One region of the Streptomyces sp. EDA2-14 genome, then DNA from elsewhere that is predicted to be linked to it. Evidence: riboswitches for the same ligand, from Rfam matches in the RefSeq annotation. Region 1 holds a riboswitch; each other region holds the start of a gene.
The links. A riboswitch is a leader RNA that binds a small molecule or an ion and turns the genes downstream of it on or off. The one in region 1 is predicted to bind cyclic di-AMP.
Positions count from the first base shown of each region.

Region 2: another riboswitch for cyclic di-AMP. It lies ahead of ACY34M_RS12430 (M23 family metallopeptidase); the one in region 1 lies ahead of ACY34M_RS08725 (C40 family peptidase).
Region 3: another riboswitch for cyclic di-AMP. It lies ahead of ACY34M_RS26290 (transglycosylase family protein); the one in region 1 lies ahead of ACY34M_RS08725 (C40 family peptidase).
Region 4: another riboswitch for cyclic di-AMP. It lies ahead of ACY34M_RS18830 (M23 family metallopeptidase); the one in region 1 lies ahead of ACY34M_RS08725 (C40 family peptidase).

Region 1 is NZ_JBUEGE010000002.1:511,678-519,377, forward strand. It holds gene ACY34M_RS08710 (ATP-binding protein) at 1-1,459, shown strand, start outside; gene ACY34M_RS08715 (C40 family peptidase) at 1,500-2,552, opposite strand; gene ACY34M_RS08720 (hypothetical protein) at 2,857-3,210, shown strand; gene ACY34M_RS08725 (C40 family peptidase) at 3,281-4,468, opposite strand; cyclic di-AMP (ydaO/yuaA leader) riboswitch at 4,477-4,628, opposite strand; gene pcrA (DNA helicase PcrA) at 4,815-7,301, shown strand; gene ACY34M_RS08735 (M23 family metallopeptidase) at 7,374-7,700, opposite strand, start outside.
Region 2 is NZ_JBUEGE010000003.1:599,396-607,095, reverse strand. It holds gene ACY34M_RS12440 (M16 family metallopeptidase) at 1-1,076, shown strand, start outside; gene ACY34M_RS12435 (M16 family metallopeptidase) at 1,094-2,461, shown strand; cyclic di-AMP (ydaO/yuaA leader) riboswitch at 2,701-2,863, shown strand; gene ACY34M_RS12430 (M23 family metallopeptidase) at 2,877-3,677, shown strand; gene ACY34M_RS12425 (GntR family transcriptional regulator) at 3,906-4,592, shown strand; gene ACY34M_RS12420 (HPr family phosphocarrier protein) at 4,795-5,076, opposite strand; gene ACY34M_RS12415 (bifunctional acetate--CoA ligase family protein/GNAT family N-acetyltransferase) at 5,265-7,700, shown strand, end outside.
Region 3 is NZ_JBUEGE010000012.1:141,647-149,346, reverse strand. It holds gene ACY34M_RS26315 (NAD(P)/FAD-dependent oxidoreductase) at 1-12, opposite strand, end outside; gene ACY34M_RS26310 (Ppx/GppA phosphatase family protein) at 541-1,485, opposite strand; gene ACY34M_RS26305 (DUF501 domain-containing protein) at 1,482-2,015, opposite strand; gene ACY34M_RS26300 (FtsB family cell division protein) at 2,042-2,533, opposite strand; gene eno (phosphopyruvate hydratase) at 2,647-3,927, opposite strand; gene ACY34M_RS26290 (transglycosylase family protein) at 4,248-4,967, opposite strand; cyclic di-AMP (ydaO/yuaA leader) riboswitch at 4,972-5,129, opposite strand; gene ACY34M_RS26285 (LysM peptidoglycan-binding domain-containing protein) at 5,310-6,317, opposite strand; gene ACY34M_RS26280 (cytochrome P450 family protein) at 6,798-7,700, opposite strand, start outside.
Region 4 is NZ_JBUEGE010000006.1:226,673-234,372, forward strand. It holds gene ACY34M_RS18805 (acetate--CoA ligase family protein) at 1-209, shown strand, start outside; gene ACY34M_RS18810 (VOC family protein) at 262-717, shown strand; gene ACY34M_RS18815 (APC family permease) at 725-2,293, opposite strand; gene ACY34M_RS18820 (TetR/AcrR family transcriptional regulator) at 2,510-3,139, shown strand; gene ACY34M_RS18825 (SGNH/GDSL hydrolase family protein) at 3,182-4,009, opposite strand; gene ACY34M_RS18830 (M23 family metallopeptidase) at 4,183-4,959, opposite strand; cyclic di-AMP (ydaO/yuaA leader) riboswitch at 4,962-5,132, opposite strand; gene ACY34M_RS18835 (tyrosine-protein phosphatase) at 5,517-6,314, shown strand; gene ACY34M_RS18840 (DUF6126 family protein) at 6,340-6,498, opposite strand; gene ACY34M_RS18845 (helix-turn-helix domain-containing protein) at 6,491-7,144, opposite strand; gene ACY34M_RS18850 (aspartate aminotransferase family protein) at 7,220-7,700, opposite strand, start outside.

The DNA of each region.
Region 1 (7,700 bases):
GTGCCTCGAAGGCATTCCGCTCGCGATCGAACTGGCCGCGGCCCGGTTGCAGGAGATGTCCCTGCACGAGCTCGGCGGGCGGCTGAACGCCCGCTTCGAGACGCTCACCACCGACCGCTCCCCGAGCGGCGCGGACGAACCCCGGCACCAGACGCTGCGCACGGCGATCGGCTGGAGCCACGAACTCTGCACCCAGCAGGAGCGGCTCGCCTGGGCCCGACTCTCGGTGTTCGCCGACGGGTTCGAGCAGGAGGCGGCCGAATGGGTCTGCTGCGGCGGCCCGTTGACCAGTTACCGCGTGGCGGGTCTGCTGCACTCGCTGACGGACAAGTCGGTGCTGCAGCGCACCGAGACGCCCCGCGGACCGCGCTTCGCGATGCTGGACACGATCCGCGAGTTCGGCCAGGAGTGGCTGGCCGCGCTCGGCGAGGAGTCGCGCCTGTCGGAGCGGCACGGGCGCTACTACCGCTGGCTGGCCCGCGCCGGCCGCAACGAGTGGCTGAGCCCCCGGCAGCTCGCGTGGTACGAGCGCTCCGTCGCCGAACACGCCAATCTGCGCAAGGCGCTGGAGCGCTGCGTCACGGAGAAGGACCCGCGCCCGGCCCTGGAGATGGCGGGGGACCTGTGGTTCTTCTGGTTCTGCTGCGGCTTCCAGCGCGAGGGCCGCCACTACCTGGAACTGGCCCTGGCCAAGGAACCGGCCCCGCCTGCGGGGCCCGAGCGGTTCTGGGCGCTGTGGGCCCTGGGGACCGTCGCCGTCGTGCAGGGCGACCAGCCGGTGGCCACGGAGGCGGGCGCCACGTGTGCGGCCATGCTGGACGCGCTGGACGGCAGGGCGGCGCCGGCCGCCGTGCGCTACCTCCAGGGGACCCGGCTGGCGCTCGCGGGCCGCCCGGGCCAGGCCGTTCCGCTCTTCGGCGGGATGGACGACCTGCCCCCGCACGGCAGGTCCCTCACCGTCCGGCTTGTGACCGCCGCAGCGCTGGCCTTCTCCCATCTCCACCTGGGCGAGTTCACCCGGGCCGCGTACCTTGCCGCCGCTCTGCTCGACGAGTGCGAGGGCCGCGGCGAGCTGTGGCTGCGCGGGATCGCCCACTATCTGCTGGCCGGCGCAGCGCAGGGCACGGGCGACCCGGCCGCCGTGGTCCGGCACGCCCGCGAAGCGCTCAGCATCAGGCGCCGGTTGAACGAGCCGCTGGGGAACGCTCTGGCCCTCGACACGCTGGCCTCGGTGCTGACCGACGCCGAGCAGGCGGCCCGGCTGCTCGGCATAGCCGACGCCCTGTGGCGCTCCATCGGCGGGCAGCGTCTGGCGCATCCGGTGCTCGTCGCGGCCCGTGCGGAGCGCGAGCGGCAACTGCGCGCGAGCCTCGGCGACGCGGAGTACGAGGCCGCCCACCGCAAGGGCCTGGAGACCGGCACCGACGAGGGCATCGACTACGCGCTGCGCCTGGAGTGAGCGCCGTCGGACGGAGCGGACGGAGCGGACCGGGTACCGCTCACGCCACCCGCGTGGCGCCCGCGAACGGCATCTCGTCGATCGGCGCCACCCGCACCGGCGCGCTCGGGTTCGGGGCGTGGATCATCTTGCCGCCCCCGATGTAGAGGCCCACGTGGCTGATCGAGGAGTAGAAGAAGACCAGGTCACCGGGTTGCAGCTGGGACTTCGGGATCCGCTGCCCCGCGTCGATCTGGCTGTACGTCGTGCGGGGGATCGAGACACCGGCCGCCTTGTACGCGGCCTGCGTGAGGCCCGAGCAGTCGAAGGCGGAGGGCCCGGTGGCGCCCCATACGTAGGGGCTGCCCAGTGCGCCGTAGGCGAAGGAGATGGCGGCCTTGGCGCGGCCGTTGGGCGCCTGGGCGAGGTCGCCGCGCGGGGCCGAGCGGGAGGCGTGGCCGTCGCTCGCCGTGTCGAGGCTGCGCTCGTCGGGGGTGAGGCGGTCGAGGAGGCGGCGGGCCTCCGCGAGTTTTCGTTTCACCTCCTTCTTGTTGCGCTCCAGCTCCGCCTTCTTGGCGCGGAATTCGGCGAGCGTGTCCTTGGCGTCGGCGCGCAGCTGGTCGATCTCGCGGAGCTCGCCCCGTACGCGGGTGACCGCGGCGGCCTGCCGGGAGCCGATCCGCTCGGTGAGCGCCGCCTTGTCGAGGTACGCGTCGGGCGTGGAGGAGAGGAGCAGCTGGACCGACGGGTCCACGCCTCCCGTGCGGTACTGGGACGCGGCCACCGAACCCAGCTTCTCGCGCTCGGAGTTGAGGGCGTCGGTGCGCCGGGACGCCTCGTCCTGGAGGGCGTCCACCTTCTTCTGCGCCCCGTCCGCCTTCTCCTTCGCCCCGTTGTACTTCTGGGTGGCGACCTCCGCCTCCCGGTACAGCTTGTCGACCTGCGCCCTCACCCGGGCGGGGCTCGCCTCGGGATCCGCGTGCGCCGTCCCGCCGGCGAGGGCGGTGGCGGAGGCCGCGGAGGCGAGCGCGAGGGTGGCCGCGGTGCGGGCTGTGCCGCCGCTGAACGAACGCGGTCGGGGCTTGCGGTGCGCTGCCGGCACGTGGTCCTCCATCGTCGCGGCCGTCCGGGTCGTACGGCCCCTGGCGTGCGTCCGGCGGCGGCCCGCACAGGGGAAGCGGGACGCCGCCGGACCTTTCTCGGCGGTGGTGTCCGACTGCCGTCCCTGGCCGGGACGGCGGTGGGGAGCCGGTCACCTGAGCAAGGACGCTAAACCTCGGCGTAACGGGTTGGTGACGGAATGTTCGTAACTGGCCTGTTTGTTACGGGGGGCGATGGAGAGTGACTGAAAGAGGGGCAACAAGGGCGCAAAGGGGTGCCCGTCGTGGTTCGGGGGCGTCCCGTTAGGCTCCGGAATCATGGACGTACTCATCCACCTCTTCGTCGGCCTGCACATCATCGGCATCGCCTCGCTGCTCGGCGGCTTCCTCACGCAGATGTCGGCGATGAAGGACGGCACGGCCCGCTTCAACAAGGCGATGCTGCACGGTGCCCTGACCATGCTGGTGACCGGCGTCGCCCTGGTGGGGCTCAACCAGGCGGACGGCTCCACCGTGAACAACATCAAGATCGGTGTGAAGCTCGCGCTCCTGATCGTGATCCTCGGGATCGTCTACGTGAAGCGGGACGAGGAGAAGGCGGAGAAGGGTCTCTTCATCACGGTCGGCGCGCTGACCGTGGTCAACATCTTCATCGCGGTGCTCTGGACCTGAGCGACCGCGACCGTACGCACGCAAGAGGGCCCGGCAGGAGCGACCTGCCGGGCCCTTTCGTGTACGTACGTCAGGCCGGCCGCACCACGCTGTGGATCGACGACGTGCCGTCGTAGTAGATCGACTCCTCGCGCACGACCGCGCCCGGCTTCGGCGCGTGAACCATCATGCCGTCGCCGAGGTAGAGGCCCACGTGGCTGATGTCGTCGTAGAAGAACACCAGGTCACCGGGTTGGATGTCGGAGAGCGGCACCGTCTTGCCGATCTCGACCTGGTCCCAGGTCGTCCGGGGCAGCGAGATCCCCGCGGACTTCCACGCCGCCTGCGTCAGGCCCGAGCAGTCGTACGAGTCCGGGCCCGTGGCGCCCCACACGTACGGCTTGCCCTCCTGCGCCTTGGCGAAGGCGAGGGCCTGCGCGGCCTTCGCCGCGTACGAGGCGTCCGAGGAACCGGAGGAGGAGCCGGACGACGAACCGGAGGAGGAACCGGACGCCTGCTCCTGCTGGCGCGCCTTCTCGGCCGCCCGCTCCTTCGCCGCCTCCGCCGCCTTCTGCTTGGCGGCCAGCTCGGCGGCCTTCTTGCGGGCCGCCTCCTCCTTCGCCTTCTGGATCGCGGCGAGCCGCGCCTTCTCCTCGGCGGTCAGCTTGGACAGCAGCTTGCGCGCGTCGGAGAGCTTCGTCTGCACGGTCTCCTTCGTCGACCTCAGCTCGGTCTGCGACGCGGTGAGGTCCTTGAGGCTCGACTGCGCCTCGTTGCGCTTCTCCGCCGTCTCGCGCGCCTGCGCCTGATAGTCGTCGACCGACTTCTTCTGCTCGTCGGTCAGCCGGCTCATCAGCTGGCGCTGCGAGAAGTAGTCCTCCGGATTGTCCGCGAGGAACATCGTCGCGGTGTCGCTGACCGCGCCCGAGCGGTACTGCTCGGCGGCGTACCTGCCGAGCTTCTGGCGGGCCGTGTTCATGTCCTCGGTGCGCTGCGCGACATCGTCGAGGAGCTTGTCGACCTGCTGCTTCTTGGAGTCCGTCTGTTCCTTGGCCCCGTTGTACTTCTGGGTGGCGACCTCGGCCTGGCGGTACAGGGTGTCGACCTTCTTCTGGACCTCTTCGAGGCTCGGCTTCGCCGGCTGCGCGGGCGCGGCCTGAGCCGACTGCGAGAGCAGCGCCACGGAGGTGAGGGCGGCGGTGGTGATCCCGACCGCGGGGGTCGTACGAAGGCCGCCGGTCATCCGGGACCGACTGCGGGACTTGCGGTGCGACGCCAAGGCAGGCGACTCCTTCCGTCGTCCGCCTACCGAGTTAGCTGTCGGGTTCGGGCGTGGTGCGCGGAAGGCTGCCCTACGGTCGGCTGACCGATTCACCCCAAGGTCGGTTGGGTCCCCGGTTCCCTGCCTCGCGGCGTACGGGACTCGGCGGGGGCTTCCCGTTCGCCGCGACATTCGCGGGCGGGGGGACGGGCTGCCCGGCTGCACCGTAGCCAACTCGTGTGGCTGCTGTGAAGGTTGATGTTCGAAATGCCCGATACATTTTCGTGATCTGCCCTCTGGCGGGAACTTGGAGTTCCGAAGGCAGCCACGGGTTGTCAGTGGGGCGGCCTAGACTCGTAGAGCGATGAGCAGCCTCTTTGACGACAGCTTCCTGACCGGCCTCCAGAAGAACGGTGCGGAGGAGCCCCCGCCGCCGCCCCCGGACCCCGAGTACGACGACGGGGCCCCGGAGCCGATGCCGGACGACTTGTTCGGCGGGCAGCTCGGCGCGCCCGTGGGCCGGGACGCGCACTACCGGGACGGCGCCCCGCGCCCGGTCCTCAACGCGGCCTCCCTCCTCGAGGGGCTGAACGAGAACCAGCAGGCGGCCGTCGTGCACGGCGGCACCCCGCTGCTCATCGTCGCGGGCGCCGGATCCGGCAAGACCCGCGTCCTCACGCACCGCATCGCGTACCTGCTCGCCGAGCGCGGTGTGCACCCCGGCCAGATCCTCGCGATCACGTTCACGAACAAGGCCGCGGGCGAGATGAAGGAGCGCGTCGAGGACCTCGTGGGCCCGCGGGCGGGCGCGATGTGGGTGTCCACGTTCCACAGCGCCTGCGTCCGGATACTGCGCCGCGAGTCGAAGAAGCTCGGCTTCACGTCCTCCTTCTCGATCTACGACGCCGCCGACAGCAAGCGCCTGATGGCCCTCGTCTGCCGCGACCTCGACCTGGACCCGAAGAAGTTCCCGCCGAAGTCCTTCACCGCCAAGATCAGCAACCTCAAGAACGAGCTGATCGACGAGGAGGACTTCGCGGCGACCGCGGCCGACGGCTTCGAGAAGACCCTCGCCCAGGCCTACGCGATGTACCAGGCGCGCCTGCGCGAGGCGAACGCGCTGGACTTCGACGACCTGATCATGATGACGGTGAACATGCTGCGGGCGTTCCCGGACATCGCCGAGCACTACCGCCGCCGCTTCCGCCACGTCCTCGTCGACGAGTACCAGGACACGAACCACGCGCAGTACGCGCTCGTGCGCGAGCTGGTCGGCCCCACCGAGGGCGAGGGCGCCGACCCGGCCGAGCTGTGCGTCGTGGGTGACGCGGACCAGTCGATCTACGCGTTCCGCGGCGCCACGATCCGCAACATCCTCGACTTCGAGGACGACTACTCCAACGCGAAGACGATCCTGCTGGAGCAGAACTACCGCTCCACGCAGACGATCCTGAGCGCGGCCAACGCGGTCATCGAGCGCAACGAGTCGCGCCGCCCCAAGAACCTGTGGACCAACGAGGGCCCCGGCGCCCAGATCACCGGCTACGTCGCGGACACCGAGCACGACGAGGCCCAGTTCATCGCCGACGAGATCGACCGGCTCACCGACGCGGGCGACGCGCTGGCGGGCGACGTCGCGGTCTTCTACCGGACCAACGCGCAGTCCCGTGTCTTCGAAGAGATCTTCATCCGCACCGGACTGCCCTACAAGGTCGTCGGCGGCGTCCGCTTCTACGAGCGCAAGGAGGTCAGGGACGTCCTGGCCTACCTGCGCGTGCTCTCCAACCCCGAGGACTCGGTGCCGCTGCGCCGCATCCTCAATGTCCCCAAGCGCGGCATCGGCGACCGCGCCGAGGCGATGATCGACGCCCTCTCCCAGCGAGAGAAGATCTCCTTCCCGCAGGCGCTGCGCCGCGTCGACGAGGCGTACGGGATGGCGGCCCGCTCGGCGAACGCCGTGAAGCGGTTCAACACGCTGATGGAGGACCTGCACACGATCGTGGAGTCCGGCGCGGGCCCGGCCACGGTCCTGGAGGCCGTCCTGGAGCGCACCGGATACCTCGCCGAACTGCAGGCCTCCACCGACCCGCAGGACGAGACCCGCATCGAGAACCTTCAGGAACTCGCCGCGGTGGCCCTGGAGTTCGAGCAGGAGTCCGCTTCGGGAGAGGGGGGCGACTCCGAGACGGGCGGCGGAGGCCTCTCCGACTTCCTGGAGCGCGTCGCCCTCGTTGCCGACTCCGACCAGATCCCGGACGACGAGGAGAACAGCGACGGGGTCATCACCCTGATGACCCTGCACACGGCCAAGGGCCTGGAGTTCCCGGTCGTCTTCCTGACCGGCCTGGAGGACGGCGTCTTCCCGCACATGCGCTCCCTCGGCCAGACCAAGGAGCTGGAGGAGGAGCGGCGCCTCGCGTACGTGGGCATCACCCGCGCCCGCCAGCGCCTCTACCTGACGCGCGCCTCCATGCGCAGCGCCTGGGGCCAGCCCTCGTACAACCCGCCCTCCCGCTTCCTTGAGGAGATCCCGGCCACCCACCTGGACTGGAAGCGCACCGGTCCTTCGACGCCGGCGGCCTCGACCAAGAGCATCGGTGGCGGCATCGCGGCGTCCCTGTCGTCCTCGCGCTCCCGCACGGGCTCGACGCCGGCCTTCGCCACGCGCCGCGCGGGCGACAAGCCGGTGGTGGCCCTCGGCGTCGGCGACCGCGTCACGCACGACCAGTTCGGTCTCGGCACGGTCGTGGGCGTGTCGGGCTCGGGCGACAAGGCGGAGGCCACGATCGACTTCGGCGACCCGAAGCCGAAGCGTCTGCTGCTGCGGTACGCGCCGGTCGAGAAGCTGTAGCCGTTCTGCGGAGGCTGTGGCCGCTCCACGGTTCCACGGGTTCCACGGGGGTGGAGCGGCTCAGCCGGGGTCTCAGTTGGGATTGAGGCCGTGGCTGCGCAGCCAGGGCAGCGGGTCGATCGCCGCGCCGCCGCCCGGCCGCACCTCGAAGTGCAGGTGCGGGCCGGTCGAGTTGCCGGAGTTGCCGGACCGCGCGATCACGTCACCGGCCTTCACCGGACCGCTCATCACGGTGTGCGAGGACAGGTGGCAGTACCAGGTCTCCGTGCCGTCCTTGGCGGTGACTATGGCCATGTTCCCGTACGCGCTGTTCCACTGCGTCTTCACGGTGCCGTCCGTCGCGGCCATCACCGGGGTCCCGTACGAGACGGGGAAGTCGATGCCGGAGTGCTGGGACAT
Region 2 (7,700 bases), on a different contig from region 1:
ACGGTACGACGAGCTTCGAGCGCACCAACTACTTCGAGACCATGCCCGCCCACCAGCTGGAGCTCGCGCTGTGGCTGGAGGCCGACCGCATGGGCTCACTCCTCACGGCTCTCGACGACGAGTCGATGGAGAACCAGCGGGACGTCGTGAAGAACGAGCGGCGCCAGCGGTACGACAACGTCCCGTACGGCACGGCGTTCGAGAAGCTGACCGCCCTCATGTACCCCGAGGGCCACCCGTACCACCACACGCCCATCGGCTCCATGGCCGATCTGGACGCGGCCACCCTCGAGGACGCGCGGAACTTCTTCCGCACCTACTACGCGCCCAACAACGCGGTCCTGTCGATCGTCGGCGACATCGACCCCGAGCAGACGCTGGCCTGGGTCGAGAAGTACTTCGGCACCATCGTCGGCCACGACGGCAAGCCCGCCCCGCGCGACGGCGCCCTGCCGGAGGTCATCGGCGAGCAGCAGCGCGAGGTCGTCGAGGAGGAGGTGCCGGCGCGCGCCCTGATGTCGGCCTACCGCCTCCCGCACGACGGCACGCGCGCGTGCGACGCCGCCGACCTCGCCCTCACCGTCCTGGGCGGCGGCGAGTCCTCGCGCCTGTACAACCGCCTCGTACGACGCGACCGCACCGCCGTGGCGGCCGGTTTCGGCCTGCTGCGCCTCGCCGGAGCGCCCTCCCTGGGCTGGCTGGACGTGAAGACCTCCGGGGACGTCGAGGTGCCGGTCATCGAGGCCGCCGTGGACGAGGAGCTCGCCCGGTTCGCCGAGGAGGGCCCGAGCCCCGAGGAGATGGAGCGCGCGCAGGCCCAGCTGGAGCGCGAGTGGCTGGACCGCTTGGGCACGGTCGCGGGGCGCGCCGACGAGCTGTGCCGCTACGCCGTCCTGTTCGGCGACCCGCAGCTCGCCCTGACCGCCGTGGGGCGCGTCCTGGACGTGACCGCCGAGGAGGTCCAGGAGGTCGCCAAGGCCCGCCTGCGCCCCGACAACCGCGCGGTCCTCGTGTACGAGCCGACCGCCCCCGCCGACACCGAGACCGCCGAGATCACCGAGGAGGCGGGCCAGTGACCGAGCAGCTCGCGAGCATGGAGTTCCACCCCCGCCCGCAGGCCGGCGAGCCCAAGCCCTGGGCGTTCCCGGCCCCGGAGCGCGGCGCGCTCCCCAACGGCCTGACGGTGCTGCGCTGCCACCGGCCCGGTCAGCAGGTCGTCGCCGTGGAGGTGCACCTGGACGCGCCGCTGGACGCCGAACCCAAGGGCCTCGACGGCGTCTCCACGATCATGGCGCGGGCCTTCAACGAGGGCACCGACAAGCACTCCGCCGAGGAGTTCGCCGCCGAACTGGAGCGCTGCGGCGCCACGATGGACGCGCACGCCGACCACCCCGGTGTCCGCGCCTCCCTCGAAGTACCGGCCTCCCGCCTCGCCAAGGGCCTCGCCCTCCTGGCCGACGCCCTGCGCGCCCCGGCCTTCGACGACAGCGAGATCGAGCGCCTGGTGCGCAACCGCCTGGACGAGATCCCGCACGAGAGCGCCAACCCGGCCCGGCGCGCCGCCAAGGAGCTCTCCAAGCAGCTCTTCCCGGCCGACGCGCGCGTGTCGCGCCCGCGCCAGGGCACCGAGGAGACCGTCTCGGCCATCGACGCGGCGGCCGTGCGTGCCTTCTACGACCGGCACGTGCGCCCCGCCACCGCCACGGCCGTCGTCGTGGGCGACCTGACGGGCATCGACCTGGACGCCCTCCTCGCCGACACGCTCGGCGCCTGGACCGGCGGAACCGCCGAGCCGCGCCCCGTGCCGCCCGTCGTCGCCGACGACACCGGCCGCGTGGTCATCGTGGACCGTCCGGGCGCCGTGCAGACGCAGCTGCTCATCGGTCGGATCGGACCGGACAAGCACGACCGCGTGTGGGCCGCGCAGGTCCTCGGCACGTACTGCCTGGGCGGCACCCTGACGTCGCGTCTGGACCGCGTCCTGCGCGAGGAGAAGGGCTACACCTATGGTGTGCGCTCCTTCGCCCAGGTGCTTCGCTCCGCGCCCGACGGCAGCGGCGCGGCGATGCTCGCCATCAGCGGCTCGGTCGACACGCCGAACACCGGGCCGGCGCTCGACGACCTGTGGAAGGTCCTGCGCACGCTGGCGGCCGAGGGGCTCACGGACGCCGAGCGGGACACCGCCGTGCAGAACCTGGTGGGCGTGGCCCCGCTGAAGTTCGAGACCGCCGCGGCCGTCGCGAGCACCCTCGCCGACCAGGTGGAGCAGCACCTGCCGGACGACTTCCAGGCGCAGGTCTACCGGCAGCTCGCCGCCACGGGCACCGTGGAGGCCACTGCCGCCGTCGTGAGCGCGTTCCCCGCGGACCGTCTGGTGACGATCCTGGTGGGCGACGCCGCGCAGATCGAGGAGCCGGTCAAGGCCCTCGGGATCGGCGAGGTCACGGTGGTCGCGGGCTGAGTCCGTCACCCGCGGCACGTACGAAGCCCCGGCGCCGGTAGCGGCTGCCGGGGCTTCGTGGCGTCGGTCACGATCATCTTCAATCACTACACGCTCGCAAATGTCCGAATTGGCATAGAGGTTGCCTGTCCGCCCTGTGGCGTGCACTACAAAACACGGGTTCTGTTTGTCGATCCCAAGACGCCCCGCTTAGCGTTCCCTCCGGCTGTCCGCCAGACGTACGTCGCGCCCGCGACACCGGACAGTCATCGCCGAGTCCCCATGGTGCGAGCCAGGGGAGCCGGGGACCCACCGAAGTCCCTGGGGTGAATCGGGCGCTCTTCCCGCGAGGGGAGGGGGCCCGTAGGAGACCTTCCTGCTCCGAACCCGTCAGCTAACCCGGTAGGCGAGAAGGAAGGAAAGGACCAGCCACTTCATGGGGTTCACCCGTGCCACCGGGAAGCACCGCCGTCCCAGCCGCCTGACGCGTACCACCGCTCAGGTCGCGGGCGTCGCCGCCATCACCACGACGGGCGTGGTGGGCGGTCTCGCCGCCCCCGCCCTCGCCGCCGACACCGCGGTCGCCCCGCACGACGGCCTCACGCAGGCCGTGGCCATCGGCGACTCCCTCGCGGAGCAGATCGACGCGCAGGCCTCCGCGCAGCAGAAGGCCGCCGCCAAGGCGAAGGCCGAGGCCGAGGCCAAGAAGAAGGCCGAGGAGGCCAAGCGCAAGGCCGAGGCGGAGGCCAAGAAGCGGGCCGCCGAGAAGGCCAAGAAGGAGCGCGAGGCCAAGGAGCGCGCCGCCCGTGAGGCCGAGCGCAAGCGCCTGAACAGCTTCGTGTCGCCGATATCCGGCTCGTACGTCTCCACCGCCTACCAGTCCAGCAGCGGCCTGTGGTCCTCCGGCAGCCACACCGGCATCGACTTCCACGCCTCCAGCGGCACCTCGGTGCACGCGGTCGGCAGGGGCACCGTCGTCGAGGCCGGCTGGGGCGGCGCGTACGGCAACAACGTCGTGATCAAGATGAACGACGGTACGTACACCCAGTACGGTCACATGTCGTCGATCGGCGTCTCCGTCGGCCAGGACGTCACCCCCGGCCAGCAGATCGGCCTCTCCGGCGCCACCGGCAACGTCACGGGCCCGCACCTCCACTTCGAGGCCCGCACCAGCCCGGACTACGGCTCGGACATCGACCCCGTCGCGTACCTGCGCCAGCACGGTGTGAACGTCTGACCCACCCGGCACACGCACACGCGTCGAAAGCCCCGGCTCACCCGAGCCGGGGCTTTCGCGTGCGCGGGTCTGCGTTGTCCAAAAAATAACCCCGGATTCCGCTCCCGCGTCGGAAATTCGGGGTCGGTGGAATAGAGTCATTGGACAAGTGCTCCGGCCGCGTGTCATTCGCGCTTGCACGGGCGTCAATCGACCGCTTTTCGCGGGGATCAAGGCGGAGGTCGACTCATGCGCATTCCCGCGCACTCGGTATGCACGGCGATCCGTGACGACATCGTCGCCGGGGTCTACGAGCGCGGCGGCAGGCTCACCGAGGAGCTGCTCGCGCGTCGCTACGGGGTCTCGCGCGTGCCCGTCCGCGAGGCGCTGCGCACCCTGGAGGCGGAGGGCTTCGTCGTCACGCGCAGGCACGCGGGCGCGTGCGTGGCCGAACCCACCGAGCGGGAGGCGGCCGACCTCCTGGAGATCCGCATGCTGCTCGAACCCATGGGCGCCGCCCGCGCCGCGCAGCGCCGCACCGAAGCCCATCTCAAGGTCCTGCGCGGCCTGGTCAGGCTGGGTCAGGAGCGCTCCAGGCGGGGGCAGAACGAGGACCTTCGCTCCCTGGGCGGCTGGTTCCACGAGACGCTCGCCCAGGCCTCCGCAAGCCCCGGTCTGATCGCCCTGCTCACCCAGCTCCGGCACAAGATCGCCTGGATGTACACCGTGGAGAGCCCGGCCCAGCCCGCCGAGTCCTGGGCCGAGCACGGAGCCATCGTCGACGCCGTGGCGCGCGGCGACGCGGAGCGCGCCCGCGCCCTGGCCGCGCTGCACACGGAGCGCGCGACGGCCGCGCATCGGCTGCGCGTCCCCCGCGCGGGCGAGCGTGTGAGGACTTCGCAACATGCAGTCAACACGGTGGGGCACCAGGTTTAACAACGGCGCCGTATACAAAGAAGTGCGCTATTCATGGAGCGGCTTGAAGTCGAGCTGTTCGGGCGATTCGAGAACCCTGAATTTGGTGCGAATCAATTTCTGCTGCCCGATTCTTTGGAATTCGCATCGCGTGAGCGGAACTAAAAAGCCGCACGCCCCGAAAGGGGGCGCGCGGCTTTTCAGTACTGCTTTTGTCTTTGTGTCAGACGGTCTCGGGGAGCTCCTCGAGACCCTCGGCGACCAGCTTCGCCAGACGGTCGAGCGCGGCGTCCGCGCCCTCGGCGTCGGAGGCCAGCACGATCTCCTCGCCACCCTGGGCGCCGAGGCCCAGCACGGCCAGCATGGAGGCGGCGTTGACGGGGTTGCCGTCGGCCTTGGCGATCGTCACGGGAACGCCGGCCGCCGTGGCCGCGCGGACGAAGATGGAGGCGGGGCGGGCGTGGAGGCCCTCGGCCCAGCCGACGTTGACGCGGCGCTCAGCCATGTGATGCTGCCCTTCAGGTGTCTCACGGTTGTCTAGACCAGTGTTCCATACCGGGAGGCGTGCGTAACGCGGACCCGGGTCCTCGTCGGCACGGCCCTTCGGTCCTCCATAGGGTGCCTTCCGTCCGCGCGGGCCGCGACCCGTACGACCGGCCGACGGTTGTCGGTGCCCGGCCCTACTCTTGCGACATGGAGATCCCGTCGGACCGGCATGCGTATCCCGCCCACTGGGAGGCCGACGTAGTGCTGCGCGACGGCGGCACCGCGCGGATCAGGCCCATCACCACGGCGGACGCCGAGCACCTGACCAGCTTCTACGAGCAGGTCTCGGACGAGTCGAAGTACTACCGCTTCTTCGCGCCCTACCCCCGCCTGTCCGCCAAGGACGTGCACCGCTTCACCCATCACGACTACGTGGACCGGGTCGGCCTCGCGGCGACGGTGGGCGGCGAGTTCATCGCCACGGTGCGCTACGACAGGATCAACGCGCACGGGATGCCCGCCACCGCGCCCGCCGACGAGGCGGAGGTCGCCTTCCTCGTGCAGGACGCCCACCAGGGGCGCGGGGTCGCCTCCACCCTCCTGGAGCACATCGCGGCCGTCGCCCGTGAGCGCGGCATCCGCCGGTTCGCCGCCGAGGTGCTGCCCGCCAACACCAAGATGATCAAGGTGTTCCGGGATGCCGGATACACGCAGAAGCGCAGCTTCGAGGACGGCGTCGTCCGCCTGGAGTTCGACATCGAGCCCACGGAGGCCTCGCTCGCGGTGCAGCACGCGCGCGAGCAGCGCGCCGAGGCCCGCTCGGTGCAGCGTCTGCTCGCCCCCGGCTCCGTCGCCGTGATCGGAGTGGGGCGTGCGGCCGGAGGAGTGGGCCGCAGCGTTCTGGACAACCTGAAGGACGCCGGCTTCACCGGACGCCTGTACGCGGTGAACCAGGCGTTCGGGGACGACGTCACGGAGATCGACGGCGTACCCGCCCACCGCTCCGTGCGCGACATCGACCCGGCGGCCCCGGTCGACCTGGCCGTCGTCGCCGTGCCCGCCCCCGACGTCCCCGAAGTCGTCGCCGAATGCGGCGAGCGCGGCGTGCAGGGCCTCGTCGTGGTCTCCGCCGGCTACGCCGAGAGCGGCGACGAGGGCCGTGAGCGCCAGCGCGCCCTGGTCCGCCAGGCCCGCAGCTACGGAATGCGCATCGTGGGGCCGAACGCCTTCGGGATCGTCAACACCTCTCCGGAGGTACGGCTCAACGCCTCGCTCGCCCCCGAGATGCCGCGCCCCGGCCGCATCGGCCTGTTCGCCCAGTCCGGCGCCATCGGCATCGCGCTCCTGTCCCGACTGCACCGCAGGGGCGGCGGCGTCACCGGGGCCAGTGGGGTCTCCACGTTCGTCTCCGCGGGCAACCGCGCGGACGTCTCCGGGAACGACGTCCTTCAGTACTGGTACGACGACGCCGACACCGATGTCGCCCTCATGTACCTCGAATCGATCGGCAACCCCCGCAAGTTCACCCGCCTCGCCCGCCGCACCGCCGCCGCCAAGCCCCTCGTGGTCGTGCAGGGCGCCCGGCACAGCGGCATCGCCCCCACCGGGCACGCGGTCCGCGCCACCCGTCTCCCGTACGCCACCGTGTCCGCGCTGCTGCGCCAGGCGGGTGTCATCCGGGTCGACACGATCACCGAACTCGTGGACACCGGACTTCTGCTGGCCCGCCAGCCGCTGCCCGAGGGGCCGCGCGTCGCCATCCTGGGCAACTCGGAGTCGCTCGGCCTCCTCACCTACGACGTGTGCCTCTCCGAAGGGCTGCGCCCCAAGCCGCCGCTGGACCTGACGACGGCCGCCTCCGCCGCCGACTTCCGGGCCGCGCTGGAGCAGGCCCTGGCCGACGAGAAGACCGACGCCGTCGTGGTCACCGCGATACCGGCCGTGGGGGAGGGCCCCTCGGAGGACGCGGAACTCGCGGCCGCCCTGAGCGCGGCCGCCGCCACCGGCCCCACGAAGCCGGTGCTCGTCGTGCACGTCGAGCTCGGTGGCCTCGCGGAAGCGCTCTCCGCCGCGACCAGCACGGGGCCCAACGCGCCGGGCACCCCGCAGCAGCGCTCCGCCCCCACGACGCCCGACGCCCCCGAAGGCACCCCGGCCCCGCAGGACGCCGCCCCGCGCCTCATCCCTGCCTACCCGGCCGCCGAGCGTGCCGTCCGCGCGCTCTCCCAGGTCGCCAAGTACGCCCAGTGGCGGCGCGACGCGGCCGAGCCCGGCAAGGTGCCCGAGTACGACGCCGTCGACGAGCAGGGGGCCGCCGAGCTGATCGCGGAACTGCTCGCGAAGGACAGCACGCCGAAGGGCGCCGACCTCGCCCCGGAGGACGCCCGCGCGCTCCTCGCCCGCTACGGCATCGACGTACGCCCCACGCTGCCCGCGCCGGGGCCGGACGAGGCCGTGGAGGCGGCCCGCTCGCTCGGCTACCCGGTGGCCCTGAAGACGACGGCCCCGCACCTGCGGCACCGCGCCGACCTCGGCGGCGTACGCCTCGACCTGTCCGGTGAGGGAGAGCTGCGGCGCGCCTACGAGGACCTGACCCAGCGCCTGGGCAAGCCCGCCGAACTGCGGCCGGTCGTGCAGTCGATG
Region 3 (7,700 bases), on a different contig from region 1:
CGTGGTGCTCATGCCATCGAGTATCCACCCGACTGGCGGGGGTCGCTCGTGCGCCCCTTCACAAGCTTGTTGGGGGCCTCTGCTACACTGCGCCGCCCACGTGACCCATGTCATGAAGCGGTAGGGGAACCACGGCACCACCCCAGACGTTGCCCACCCTCTCTGAGCAGCCACGGCGACGTTTTGACGGCACTGAACCACTTCCGTCCGCAACCGCCCCGCAACACCCCGGCAATCTCCGGAGTGAGCCCCACCACACGCTCCAACCCCCCACGAACGGCCTCGCGACCGCGTAACAGCCTCCAAGTGGGCCGATTTCCTTGTGAAGAACTTCACGAACTTTCCCGACAGCCTGTCGCGCCGCACCCTCCAAGGGCCCCAAAAGGGTGCTCAGACGCCATACGGCGCGCTCAGAGGAGAGCATTTCGGGGCTGTTTCGGGGCTGTCGGAGAGGGCGCCGAGGCGCCACCGACTGGCCCGTCGCCCCCCCGGCGAGGGGCCGGGCCCGGGGGCGGCGGGGCCGCCGTCTGGCGGGGGTGGTCAGGCGATGGACCAGGCGATGCCGTCCAGGATGTCGTGTTCGCTCACGATGACCTCCTGCGCCTCGATCCGGTCCATGATCAAGCGGAGCACCAGCGCGCCCGACGCGATGACGTCCACCCGGCCGGGGTGGATGACCGGCTTCAGGGCACGCTGGTCGTGCGTCGACGTCAGGAGCCAGTCCGTCAGTTCGGCGACCTTGTCGTAGGGGATCCGGGAGTGGTGGATCGCCGCCGAGTCGTACTCGGTCAGGCCGAGGGCGAGCGCGGACACCGTGGTGACCGAGCCGGCCAGGCCCACCAGCGTGCGGGCCGAGGCCAGCGGCACCGTCTGCGCGGCCAGGTCCAGGGCCGCGTCGACGTCCTCGCGGACGGCCTCGATCTGGGCCGGGGTGGGCGGGTCGGTGACCGTGCCGTCCTCGGCGACGAGATGCCGCTCCGTCATCCGCACGCAGCCGATGTCCACGGAACGCGCGGCCCGCACGGTGTCCTCGCCGACGACGAACTCCGTGGAGCCGCCCCCGATGTCGACGACCAGGAACGGCTTGTCCAGATCGGCCCGCCCCGCCAGCTCCTTCGTCGCACCCGTGAAGGAGAACTCGGCCTCCTGGTCACCCGTGATGACCTCCGGCTCCACGCCCAGGATGTCGAGGACGCCGCGCACGAAGTCGTCGCGGTTCTCGGCGTCCCGGGAGGCCGACGTCGCCACGAAGCGGAGCTTCTCGGCGCCGTGCTCCTTGATCACCTCGGCGTACTCGCGGCACGCCGCGAAGGTGCGCTCCAGCGCCTCGGGCGCCAGGCGCCCCGTCTTGTCGACGCCCTGCCCGAGCCGGACGATCGTCATCCGACGGTCCAGGTCGACCAGTTCACCCGTCTCCGGGTTCGCGTCCGCGACGAGGAGACGGATGGAGTTCGTACCGCAGTCGATCGCCGCCACGCGGGTCATTCGGCCCCCTCCGCCACGGACGCGGACACGCACGGGCCCTTCTTCCACCACTCCGGCAGCATCGCGATCGCCTCGTCGCCCAGCGGGTTCACGCCGGGGCCCGCGGCCAGCGAGTGGCCGACCAGGACGTGCAGGCACTTCACCCGGTCGGGCATGCCGCCGGCGCTCGGGAAGTTCTCCAGGACCTCGATGGCGTCGCGACGGGCGATGTAGTCCTCGTGGGCCGCGCGGTACTGGCGGGCCAGCTCCGGGTCCGTCTTGAGGCGCTCCGTCATCTCCTTCATCACGCCGTTGGCCTCGAGCGTGCCGATCGCCGACGCCGCACGCGGGCACGTGAGGTAGTACGTCGTCGGGAACGGGGTGCCGTCCTCCAGACGCGGGGCCGTCTCGACCACGTCCGGGTTGCCGCAGGGGCAACGGTGCGCGATGGCGCGCAGGCCGCGCGGCGGGCGCCCCAGCTGCTCCTTGAACGCCTGGATGTCGGCGTCCGTGGGCGCGGTGGGCTCGGTCTGCGGCGGGGGAGTTTCCATCGCTCGGGTGTTTCCTTCAGTCTTCGTCAGTTGTCCGCCTGGTCGGCCTTGTCGACGCCGTCCCAGACGTTGGAGTACCAGGGGCGGTCCTCCGCGCCCTGCTCGGCGCGCTCGGCGGCGGCGGTGCGCTCGTTCGGCACCACGTACCCGGTCTCGCCAGGCATCACCATGTGCAGGCGCTCGCGGATGCGCTGCTCGGCGTACGCGTCGTCCTGCCAGCGGGCCTTCTGGTCGCGCAGCTTGTCGACCCGCTCCTTGGCCTCCTGCTGCTGGCGCTGCAGGTCCTCGATCTCGCCGCGCTGGGAGACGTACTGCCTTATCGGGTACGCGAGCGCGACGACGAGGGTGCACAGGACCAGGGCGAGCAGGGCCGCGCGGCCGGTGAGCCGGGAGCGGCGGGCCTGCCGCTTGCTCTGCGAGCGGTAGACGCGCTCGGCGGTCTGCTCGCCCAGGATCCGCAGGCGGGTGGCCGTGGAGAAGCGATCTTTGGAGTCCCTGTCTCGGACCTTTCCGGGCATCGCCTGCTCCGCCTCCCCGTCGCCGCTCACGGCTCACGTACGTACGTCCCCGCACACGGTACGGGACCGAGTGCGGGGACGTACGTAACTGCCTACTGCCTCAGGGCAAGCCGTCAGCCCTTGAAGCGCGGGAAGGCCGAGCGACCGGCGTAGACCGCCGCGTCGTCCAGGATCTCCTCGATGCGCAGCAGCTGGTTGTACTTGGCGACGCGCTCGGAGCGGGCCGGGGCGCCGGTCTTGATCTGGCCGCAGTTCGTGGCGACGGCGAGGTCCGCGATCGTCACGTCCTCGGTCTCGCCCGAGCGGTGCGACATCATGCACTTGAAGCCGTTGCGCTGGGCGAGCTCGACGGCGTCCAGGGTCTCGGTCAGCGAACCGATCTGGTTCACCTTCACGAGCAGGGCGTTCGCCGAGTTCTCCTCGATGCCGCGGGCCAGGCGCTCCGGGTTGGTGACGAAGAGGTCGTCGCCGACGAGCTGGACCTTGTCGCCCAGCTTCTCGGTGATGACGTTCCAGCCGGCCCAGTCGTCCTCGTACAGCGGGTCCTCGATGGAGACGAGCGGGTACGCGGAGACGAGCTCCTCGTAGTACTCCGTCATCTCGGCGGCGGAGCGCTCCTTGCCCTCGAACTGGTACTTGCCGTCCTTGTAGAACTCGGAGGCGGCGACGTCGAGCGCGAGGGCGATCTGCTGGCCGGGAACGTAACCGGCTTCCTTGATGGCCTCGAGGATGAGGTCGAGGGCCTCACGGTTCGAGCCCAGGTTCGGGGCGAAGCCGCCCTCGTCGCCGAGGCCGGTGGCCAGGCCCTTGCTCTTCAGGACCTTCTTCAGCGTGTGGTAGACCTCGGCGCCCCAGCGCAGGGCCTCGGAGAAGGACTCCGCGCCGATCGGGGCGATCATGAACTCCTGGATGTCGACGTTGGAGTCCGCGTGGGATCCACCGTTCAGGATGTTCATCATCGGGACCGGCAGCAGGTGCGCGTTCGGACCACCGAGGTAGCGGAACAGCGGCAGGTCGGAGGCCTCGGAGGCGGCGTGGGCGACGGCGAGGGAGACGCCGAGGATGGCGTTGGCGCCGAGCGAGCCCTTGTTGTCGGTCGCGTCCAGGTCGAACATCGCCTGGTCGATCAGGCGCTGCTCGGTGGCGTCGTAGCCGACCAGCTCCGGGCCGATCTGCTCGATGACGGCGAGGACGGCCTTCTCGACGCCCTTGCCCTGGTAACGGTTGGGGTCACCGTCGCGGAGTTCGATGGCCTCGAAGGCACCGGTGGAGGCACCCGACGGGACGGCGGCACGGCCGGTGCTCCCGTCGTCGAGGCCGACCTCGACCTCGACCGTGGGGTTGCCTCGGGAGTCCAGGATTTCCCGGGCTACGACGACGTCGATGGACGGCACGAGCATCTCCTTCTGGAATGTGACGCAGGCTATGCGGGCGGCTGCTCGGATCCGTGTCGGATCCGTGGGCCCGCCCCCTGAGCGTAACCGGCTCGCGGGCATCGGCCATCCGAACGCCCGTCTCATGGACAACGCCGTGAGCGAAATGTTTCCTAACGGAACAAAAACAGCGACCTTCGTCCCGGCTGTGCCGGGGCGAAGGTCGCCGAAGTGAGCGGCCCGTGGGGACGGGGGGCGGCGGGACTCGGCGTCCGCCGATGCCGAGTCCGTGCCTGGTGGTCCTGTGCGGACCTGTGGTCCTTCTAGGGACCGAACGCTTCTTAGCTGAGGTGCAGCTGCTGACCCGGGTAGATCAGGTTGGCGTCCTTGACGATGTCCTTGTTCTTCTCGAACACCTGCTGCCAGGTGGTGCCGTGCGCCTCGGCGATCTTGCTGAGGGTGTCACCGGACTTCACCTTGTACTCGCCGTCGCCCTTCTCGACCTTGTTGCCGGTCGGGGTGGTGACGGTGTCCTGCTTCGGAGCGGCCTGCTTCGGGGCCTCCTGCTTCGGGGCCTCCTGCTTGGGGGCCTCCTGCTGCTGCGGCTGCTGGCGCTGCTCGGAGCGGTCGGCGCGCTGCTGGGTGTCCTGCTGCTGCGAGGACGAGTCGGCCGAGCCGCCGTCGTACGAGGCGGAGGACAGGCCCGTGCCGCAGTTCGGCCAGGCGCCCTTGCCCTGCGAGGCGAGAACCTTCTCGCCGACGGCTATCTGCTGGGCCTTGGAGGCCTGGTCGGCGGTGGAGGCGTACTGGTCGCCGCCGTAGGCGGACCAGGTGGAGGACGAGAACTGCAGGCCACCGTAGAAACCGTTGCCGGTGTTGGTGGACCAGTTGCCGCCGGACTCGCACTGCGCGACCTGGTCCCACTCGGACGAGGTGGCGGCGGAGGCGGAGGTCGCACCCATCAGCGGCACGGCGACGGCGGCAGCGGCGACACCGCCGAGCGTGGCGACGCGGACGGCCTTGGACGGGCGGCGGTGCTTGTTCTTGCCGGAAAACAGCATGGAGAAATCTCCTCACCGACGCCTGCGAGGTGAGCTGTCGGGTTCGGGCCAGTGAGTGCCCGGCAGCCGCATCCTTGTGCGCTGCTTCACCCCAAGCCCGTCCGGTCTCCCGGAAGGGCGCTTACCTGGGTCCCCCGCTCCTGCCTACGGCGCTTACGCGTCGACTGTTCCCGTAAGGACGTTGGCAGGATTCGGCGTGACGTCCTTCGGGGCCCGCTGAGGCGAGCGGTGACGACCGTAAGCAGTCGATCCGCCCGATTTCAAAGTTGATCAGGGGCTTTGAGACCCATGTCTCACTCGACCTACAACGGACAAAGCCCCTTCAACCAACCCGAACCCGAGCTACTTTTTGTCCGTTCCATCCCCAAGGTCCAGGCTCTGACCAGGAAGGATGAGGTCTGGGTCGGTACCGACCGTGTCCTTGTTCCGCTCGTAGAGCGCGTCCCAGCCGCCGGTCACGTCCCGGGCCTCCGCGATGTCCCACAAGTTGTCGCCGGCGCGCACCGTGTAGGCGTCGCCGTCGCGCTTCTGCTCACGGGAGGCGTGACGACCCTCACCCGTACGGGAGTCGGAGCCGTCGTCGGTGGCGCGGTCGCCGCGGTGCCGGCCGGCGGACGCCTCGTCGGACTCCGTGTCGGACGTCTCACCGGACGGCGAGGCGGAGGGCGCGGCCGACCCGGAGGCCTCTTCGTCGTCGGCGTCAGAGGGTGCGTGGGACTTGTCACTTGAGGCGCCCGGGGAGTCCTCCGCCTTATTACCGGAGGTATCGCCCGACGCGTCCGCGGAGGGACTGTCCGAGGCCTCGGCATCGGCCTCGTCGTCCGTCGCGTCTGCGGAGTCGCCGGAATCCGCCTTGCCGGTGGCGCCGTCGGCCGACTCCTTGCCGGTATCGGCGCTCGCGTCCGCGTCGGCGTCGGACGACTCGGAGGGCTGCGGGGACGCGGAGACGCCCGGGTCGACGTCCGCCGAGCCGTCGTCCTTCGTGAGGTCCGCGGTGAGCGAGCACATCGGCCAGGCGCTCACACCCTCGTCGTCGAGCACCTTCTCGGCGACGGCTATCTGCTGGGAGCGGCTGGCCTGGTCGGCACGCGGGGCGTAGTCGAGCCCGCCGTACTGCTCCCATCTCTCCTGCGTGAACTGGAGACCGCCGTAGTAGCCGTTGCCGGCGTCCAGGCTCCACTGCCCGCCGCTCTCGCACTCGGCGAGCTTGTCCCACGCCTGCGTGGTCGCGGCACTCGCGCCGCTCGCGGCGAACAGCGGGATCGCGATGGCGCTGCCGGCGACTCCGGCCGCGACGACCAGAGCAGGGGCCTGACGGGGGCGACGGTGACGACCGTTCCCGGAGAGCATGCGGTTGCCTTTCGCGAGACTGATGCTGCTACGCGCGACGGGTGGTGCAAGTGGTGCGGGTTGTGCATGTGTCGCGATGATCCGTGAACGTAGCGGCACTCGAACGCCTGTCACAAGTCGATGCAGCGTAGATCACGTGAAAGTCACAGTCTTGACGAGCCGTCACTTCCGCTCGGGGGTGAACTCCACGGGGAGCGAGTGCAATCCGGACATATGAGGGTGGCGGGCTGACTGCTCACGCCACCCTCGTGACGCGTCCGATCAGGCGGCGCGCCCGTCATCGCCCCCGGTTCGCCGGGCGACGACGCCGGTGTCCGGGGCGGTGTCGGACACAAATCCGGCGACGATCCGGAAGGGCGGCAAGGTCGAACGCTGATGCGCCGACTCTCCTCGGCTGTTGCCGGAGCACTGGAGCTTTCCCTGTAGTCGCAACGGACAAATCCCAGAGCCGTGCGGACTTGTCGGCGCCGAGCCGGGTGGTCACGCTCGACTGGCCGTGTCGGCGGGCCCGGACGGCCGCTGGGACTCGGCTTGCGGAGTGAAGACCACCGGCAGGCTCCGGAGGCCACGCATGATCAGGCCGCCACGCCACCTGAGCTCGGTCGGATCCACCGCCAGGGCCAGGTCCGGAATGCGGCGGAACAAGGTCGCGAATGCTGTACGGCCCTCCAAGCGTGCGAGCGGGGCGCCCAGGCAGTAGTGGATGCCGTGGCCGAATCCCAGATGTGGGTTCTCTCTGCGTGCGAGATCCAATGCATCCGGATCCGAGAAGCGCGCCGGGTCCCGGTTGGCGGCGGCAAGGACGACCAGAACCGGGTCGCCCACGGAGATCAACTGGCCGCCGATCTCCAATGGCTGTGTCGCAAAGCGCCAGGTGGCCATTTCCACCGGCCCGTCGTAACGCAACATCTCCTCAATGCCTGAATCGAGGAGGCCCCACTCTTCCCGCTCAATGGCTTCCTGCAGTCCGCTTCTCTGGCCCGGATTCCCAAGAAGCGAATAGGTGCCTGTACCAATCAAGTTGATGGTGGTCTCGAACCCGGCAAACAGGAGCACGAAACACATGGCCGCCACCTCGTTCTCCGTGAGGTGTTCGCCATGGTCGGAGGCGCGGATCAAGTCGGAGATCAGGTCGTCGGTGAGGTCGCCTCGCTTGCGGTGGATGAGTTCCACCAGGTACGCGCGGATCCTCTTTACCGCCCGGCCCACGCCGCCGCGCGGACCGCCGCCGTGGCGGATCATCATGCCCGCCCAGTCGCGGAAGTCGTCCTGGTCCTCGCGGGGGACGCCGAGCAGGTCGCAGATGGCGTAGATGGGGAGCGGGAAGGCGAAGTCGTGGATGAGGTCCGCCTCGCCCTTGGTCGCGAAGGCGGCGATCAGATC
Region 4 (7,700 bases), on a different contig from region 1:
CCCTACTGCTCGGGCTGCGGCACGCACCGCTCCTGACCGGGTGGCGCGGCGCACCGGCCGTCCATCTGGAAGCGGCGGTCGCCGCGGTGTGCGCGGTGGCGCAGGCCGCGGCGGACCACCCGGAACTGTCCGATCTGGAGGTCAATCCGCTGTTGGTGCACCCCGGCGGCGCGATCGCGCTGGACGCGCACGCGGTCCGGTCCTCGTAAGGCCGGGTGCGCGAGCGGGTCGACTGTCAGACCTGCCTGCCATGCTCCGGGCATGGAGATGAGCCTGCAGTTGACGATCGACTGTGCCGATCCGCAGAGCATGGTGGCCTTCTGGTCGGAGGCGCTGGGCTACGTGCCCGAGCCTCCGCCGGAGGGCCACTCCACATGGCGTGCCCACTGGGCGGCGATGGGGGTTCCCGAGGAGGAGTTGCCCGCCGGCGCCGGGGACATACCGGAGTCGATCGTCGATCCCGCGGGGCGTGGACCGCGGGTGTGGTTCCAGCAGGTTCCCGAGCCGAAGGCCGCCAAGAACCGCTGGCACTTCGACCTGAAGGTCGGCGGCGGCCGCGACGTCCCGCTGGACGTCCGCACACAGCGGGTCAAGGCCACGGTGGACCGGCTGGTCGGGGCCGGTGCCACCGTGCTGCGGATCAAGGACGAGCCCGGCACGGGGTTCTACGCCGCCGCCATGCGGGATCCTGAGGGCAATGAGTTCGACGTGGTGTGAGGACGGCCTACCCGGTCCCGCCGGCACGCGCCCGCCGCCGCGCGGGCGCCCCGCACGCGTAGAACACCAAGCCGATCACGACGAACAGCAGCAGCGGCAGCGCCTGGCTGAGCGTGTACGGCAGGCGCTGGCCCGCGAAGGACTCGGGCAAGGAGTCCGCCGGGTCGCCCGCCGTGCCGAACCAGCCCACCCCGAACCCGGGCCAGATCAGCACGACCACGGTGAACGCCACGAAGCCGGTGGCGAGCGCCGTCACGATCCAGGCGCCCACCCGGCCGCCCGGCACGGCGTAAGGGCGTTCCTGGTCGGGGTACTTGCGGCGCAGCACCGCGAGGCTGGGGAACGTGATGACGTAGGAGATGAACGTCGTGCTGATGGTCAGGCCGAGGCCCGCCGCGAAGTACTTCTCGCCGTCGCCGCCGGTGAGGTTGAGGGCGACGACGAACAGGATCGAACCGAGCACCGCGGACAGGATGTTCACCCGCACCGGAGTGCCGTGCTTCTCGGAGATGCGGCCCAGCCAGGCCGGGCCCGCGCCGTCCGCGCACGCCACGGCCTGCGCGCGGTGGGCGCCCATCGCCCAGGTCACACCAGAGGTGAGCAGGCCGATGATGAGGCCCGCGGCGGCGACTCCACCGAACACGGAGCCGAGCCCGGTGAGCGTCACCGTGCCGTCGGCCGCGATGGAGCCGCCGTAGACGGTGAAGACGGCCTTGCAGGCGTCGATGAAGCCGCCCAGGCTGCCGATCTCCTGGCTGGGCAGGACGAACAGGATGCCGAGGATGGGGCCTCCGTACAGGAGCACGGCGGCGAGGCCGGAGCGCAGGATCGACAGCGGGATGTCGCGGCGCGGGTTCTTCATCTCCTCGGCGGCGGAGCTGGGCAGTTCGAAGCCCACGTAGTTGAAGATGAGCACCGGGACGAGGGCCACGAAGCCCGCGTAGGTGGGCGTGAACTCGCCCGCCGGAAGGGCGTGCACGCCGTGTTCGGCGGCGTAGACGACGACGGAGACGAGGAAGAAGCCGAGCAGCACGACGCGCGCGACGGCGCCCGCGATGGGCACCCACTTGCCGATGCGCACGGACTGTACGACGGCGAGCGCACCGCCCCAGATGAAGACGAATCCGGCGACGTACTTCCACACGCCCGGCAGCGGCGTGAAGAACTCCTCCCAGGTGGTCAGCGCGATGATGCACAGGCTTCCGCCGACCCAGACCGGGTTGGAGATCCAGTACAGGAGCTGGTTGACGCCCGCGACGAGCCGCCCGAAGGCGAGGCGCGTCCACACGTAGGGGCCGCCCTGGACGGGAAAGGCGGAGCCGAGTTCGGCGACGAGCAGTCCGTAGGGGAGGAAGAAGACGACGGCCAGGATGACCATCCAGGTCAGTCCCTGCGGGCCCTGGGCCGCGACGGAGCCGATGGTGTCCAGGCCGACGAGCGTGCAGATGAGGAAGAACAGCACGTCCAGCCGGCGCAGATCCTTGCGCAGCCGTGAGCGCTGCTCGCCCCACCCTTCGGAGAGGTCGGGCTCGTCCCCGGTGGGCGGGGTCGGCGAGAGGGATGGCGCTTGGGTCACGATTGCTCCTGGCGAGGACGGCACGAAAACAACAGAGACAGCACTGACATCGACCGCGAGGCCTGCTGGGGCCGCGCTTACCCCCTGCCGACCTACTTATTGACTGAATAGACAGTCAGTAGTGGAACGTGACGCGACTGTGACCCGTGCGACGGGAAGCCGTCAAGAGGTGTGCGCCGGAACGAATCGGGCCACGGGAACAACTAGGCTTGCGGCGTGACCAGAGTCCGGTTGAGCGTGCCCGAGCGGCGCGAAGAGCTGCTGCGAGCCGCCATCGAGCAGATCGAGGTGCGCGGGGTCGCCGCCGTGCGCATCGCCGACGTGGCATCGGCGCTCGGCGTGAGCAACGCGCTGGTGCTGTACCACTTCTCGACGAAGGAGAAGCTCGTCGCGGCCGCGTTCGCGCACGCGGCCGAGGGCGACCTGGCGCATCTGCGCAAGCTGCTCGGCCGCCGCACGACGGCCCTGAAGCGGCTGCGCGCCGCGGTGCGCTGGTACGCGCCGACGGGGCAGGCCAAGGGCTGGCGGCTGTGGATCGAGGGCTGGGCCGCGGCGCTGCGCGAGCCCGCGCTGCGGGAGGTCACGCGGGACCTCGACCGGCAGTGGAAGGCGGCGCTCGCGGAGGTGATCGCCGAGGGCGTGGCGGCCGGCGAGTTCGGCTGCCCGGACCCGATGGGGGCGGCGCTGCGGCTGACGGCGCTGCTGGACGGGCTCGCCGTGCAGATGACGGCGTACGAGGGCGAGCGGGGCACGGTGTCGCGCACCCGCATGCAGGAGTGGGTGGACGAGGCACTCGCCCGCGAACTGGGCCTGGATCGGGCGGAGTTGACGGGGGCGGGGCGCTGACGGGAGACCGTCAGCGCCGCCGTACCGCCGCGAGGAAAGGCGTCAGGACGCGGACTGCAGGTGCGCCTTGACGGTGTGCGGGTCGACGAAGCCCTTGGCCTGCACGCGGTCGCCGGAGGACTCGCCGCGCAGCCGGCGCCCGATCCAGGGCACCAGGAACTCGCGGGCCCAGTGGATGTCGTCGCGCCGCACCTCGAACGTGCCGCGCGGCGGCAGCATCGGCCACGCCTGCTCGGGGTCGGCCGGCACCTCGATGCCGAGCGCCTGCCCTGCGCGCAGCGCCACCCGCGTGTGCCCCTCGGGCGAGAGGTGCAGGCGGTCCTCGTCCCAGGCCCGGCGGTCCTGGATGGACTTCAGGGACCACAGGTCGAGCATCGCGCAGCCGTACCGGTCGGCGATGGCCCGCACGTGCATGTTGTAGGTGGCGATCTTGCCGCGCAGGTGCTTGAGCACCGCCACGTCACGGGTGTCGAAGCCGGTGGCCAGCATCACGGTCCCGGCCGAGTCGGCGAGGGTGGCGACGGCCTTCTCGAAGCGCTCGGCCACGTCGTCCGGGTCGGTGCCGGGGCGGATGATGTCGTTGCCGCCGGCGACCAGGGTCACGAGGTCGGGGGCGAGCTCGACCGCCTTGGGCACCTGGTCGGCGACGATCTGGTCGAGGAGCTTGCCCCGCACGGCCAGGTTCGCGTACTGGAAGGTGTCCTCGGGCACGCGGTCGTCCAGGAGGACGGCGAGCCGGTCGGCCCAGCCCGCGAAGTTCCCGTCGGGGCCGGGGTCGCCGACGCCCTCGGTGAAGCTGTCGCCGACGGCCGCGTAGGACCGGATCGTGCCGTTGAGTGATTCCGTGAGTGCTCTCGATTCGTGTGCCACCCACGTATTTTCGCTCGCGAAAAGTGACCTACGCCATCGTAGGTAGGGGTTGACGCGTGGTGAGATACCCCACTCGCGATCCGGGGAATAAGTGCGCGCACGCGATTCGGCGCCCGGAGGGAATTCCCTCCGGGCGCCGAACGGAGCGGGCCGACGAGCCGCTACGACAGGTCTCAGGCGGTGACGCCGTGCTCGCTCAGGTAGGCGATCGGGTCGATGTCCGAGCCGTAGTCCGCGGTCGTGCGGACCTCGAAGTGCAGGTGCGGTCCGGTCACGTTGCCGGTCGCGCCGGACTTGGCGATCTCCTGGCCGGCCGTCACGGTCTGGCCCTGGGAGACGCCGATCGAGGACAGGTGGCCGTACTGGGAGAAGTGGCCGTCGGCGTGCTTGACGACGACCTCGTTGCCGTACGCGCCACCGGAGCCGGTCGACACGACGGTGCCGTCGGCGATCGACTTCACGGAGGTTCCGGTGGAGACCGAGAAGTCGGCGCCGGTGTGGCTGCCGCTGGACCACATGGAGCCGGAGTTGCCGTAGCCGTGACCCTGGGCGCCGTCGACCGGCGCCACGTAGTCGCCGGAGGCGGTGGTCTTGGCCTCGGCCTGCGTGGCGGTGGCCTTGCCCTCGGAGTCGGCCTGAGCCTCGCCGCCGAGGGTGAGCTTCATGCCGATCTCGATGCGGTCCGCGTCGGAGCCGACGACGCCCTTGTTGTCCTCGTACAGCTTCTTCCAGCCGCCGTCGACGTCCTGCGCCTTGGCGATCTTCGAGAGCGTGTCACCGGACTTCACGGTGTACGTGGTGGTGTCGGCGGTGGCGCCGGAGGTCGCGGCCGAGGCACTGCCGGCCCCCATGAGCGGGAGCGCGATCGCGGCCCCGCCCGCGGTGGCGACGGCGGCGACGCGGGCGATGCGGCGGGAGGTCGAAAGACGGTGCTTTCCCTTGGCGGGCATGGGTGTTTCCTCTCCGTCGCCTACGAGGTGAGCTGTCGGGTTCGGGCTGGAGATGCCCGGCCTCGCCCGCGGTGCGGACTCGGCTTCACCCCTAGCCGCTTCGGGAAATCCCTCCACGGCGTCGTGCGTGTGGGTCCCCCGCTCCTGCCGTGACGGGTTGTCGAAAGGGAATCCGGGCGGCGGCAGGACTAGGCGTTCCGACCGGAGTGATTGGTGACCGTAGGCGAACCGCAATGTCGACGACAACTGCCGAATTCACTTGCGGTCGCAATTCCTTGGGTTTCCGGGGCTTCCCTGTGTCACCCTGCGTCGACATTCTCCGCTTTACCAACGCCATACCTTCGGGAATTACTGGGGAGGCAATCCGGGCCGACTGCCACGCAGCGTCACGAACATGAGGCCGGTCACGCACACGCCCACAAGCCCCTCCGATCCGGGCACAGTTGCTACATATCCGGGCGAATCGGACAGATGGTTGCCTCTGGAACCGATGTCGTATCGTCAGGAGCGCGCCCGCCGGCGACTCAACGCCGGTGCACCGATTGGGAGGAGCCCCTGTGACGCAGCACGCACCGTCCACCGAGCCCGAGCTGACCGGAGTGCGCAACTTCCGCGACGTGGGCGGCCTGCCCACCGTGGACGGCCGACGCGTGCGCCAGGGCGTGCTCTTCCGCAGCGGCCACCTCGCCCACGCCACGGCCGAGGACGCGACCTTCCTGTCCTCCCTCGGCCTGCACACGGTCTTCGACTTCCGCAACGCGGCCGACCGGAAGCTGGAGGGCCCGGACGTCGACCTCCCCGGCGTGCGCAATCTGAACCTGCCGCTCAACGACCCGGCCGACGGCGCCGAGTTCTGGGCCATGGTCCGCGACGGCGACATCCAGCAGCTGCGCACGATCCTGTCGGAGGGACGCGCGGCGGAGCGGCTCGTCGAGTCCTACCGGACCATGATCAAGGAGCGCACCGGCGAGCACAGCCGCATCCTGCACTCGCTCGCCGAGGACAGCCTGCCCGCACTGATGCACTGCGCGGCGGGCAAGGACCGGGCGGGCCTGTCGATCGCGGTGACGCTGCTCGCGGTGGGCGTGGAGCGCGACGCCATCGAGGCGGACTACCTCAAGTCGAACGAGAAGCACCGCCGCTACAAGGTGCACCGCACCGCCGCGTCGAAGGACGCCTACTCCGACGAGGTCATGGAGCTGCTCAGCCCGCTCTTCGACGCCCGCGTCGAGTACCTGAACGCGGGCCTGGAGACCATCGAGGAGCAGTGGGGCAGCACGGACCGCTACCTCGAAGAGGGCCTGAAGGTGACGTCCGCGACGCGCGAGCGGCTGCGCGAGCGCCTGCTGGACTGAGCGCCGCTCCCGCCGGGCAGCCGCGTCAGCGGCTGCCGCCCAGCGTGAACAGCAGATAGATGAACGCGGCCAGAGCGTGCCCCGCGAAGACGTACACGAGGACCCGCACCAGGATGCCGCGCGGCAGCTTGTCCTCGATGTCGCGGCGGTCGGGGCGCGCGGTCGGCCCGGTGGTGTCACCCATGGCGGTTCTCCTTTACCGGTCCCGATGCCGGGCCGAGGCACAGCGCGGCCGTCGGGCTCTGCAGCAGGGTGTGGACGAAGAGGAAGTCGACGCCGCCCTGGTCGACGGCGGCGATCCGGTGCGGGGTGAGCGAGTCGAAGTGCGAGCTGTCCCCCGGATCGAGCCGGTAGGACGTGTCCCCGAGCCGCAGCCGGAGCCGCCCCGACAGCACGTACAGCCACTCCTCGCCGGGGTGCACGCGCACGACGTCGCCCTGCGAGCCGTACGGCGCGTGGACCCGCAGCGCCTGCATGCCCCGGCCGTGCGAGCCGGCCTGCTGGTACGTCCAGCCGCCGGCCTCGGTGGGCTCCAGGGTGCCGCCGCGGACGACCGCGTCCCGGTCGGCGGGGGCCTCGCCGAGCAGCTCGGAGACCGTCGTACCGTAGATGCGGGCGAGGGAGAGCAGCATCGGCAGCGAGGGCTGGCGCTGTCCGGTCTCCAGGCGGGAGAGGTGCGCCGGGGACAGACCGGCGGATGCGGCGGCGGCCTCCAGGGTGAGGGCGGCGCGGCGGCGCAGTTCGCGGAGCTGGGGCGCGACGGCGGGCAGTTCCGGGGATTCCGGGACCACCGCACCGTCCGCCTCGTCCGGTGGGACGGCAGGGCTCATACCGTCGATTGAGCCAGAGCCCTGCCCGAGCGGCAAATTTATTGCCTCAGAGGCAAAAGACCCGATCGGTGAAGGTCAGCGGTTCGCCACCGCCTGCTTGATCAGTGTCTTGCCGAAGTCCCACATCAGTCCTCCCCCGCTGTGCGCGTCGTCCATGACCGCGGTGAACGCCGCGACGAACCGCTCGACGTCGGCCTCGTCCACCACGAGTGGCGGGATCAGCTTGATGACTTCGAGGTGGTCGCCGGAGACCTGGGTGAGGATCCGGTGCTTCTGGAGCAGCGGCACCACGACCATCTGCGCGAACAGGCCCTTGCGCGCGGCCTGCAGCATGGTCCAGCGGCTGCGCAGCTTCAGCGACGTGGGCCGCCCGAACTCGATGCCGATCATCAGGCCGCGCCCGCGCACGTCGCTCAACAGCTCGTAGCGGTCGATGAGTTCGGTGAGCCGGGACTTCAGCAACTCGCCCATGGCCCGCGCGCCCGCGACGGTCTCTTCCTCCTCCATGACCGACAGGACCGCGAGGCCGGCCGCCATCGCCTGCGCGTTGGCGCCG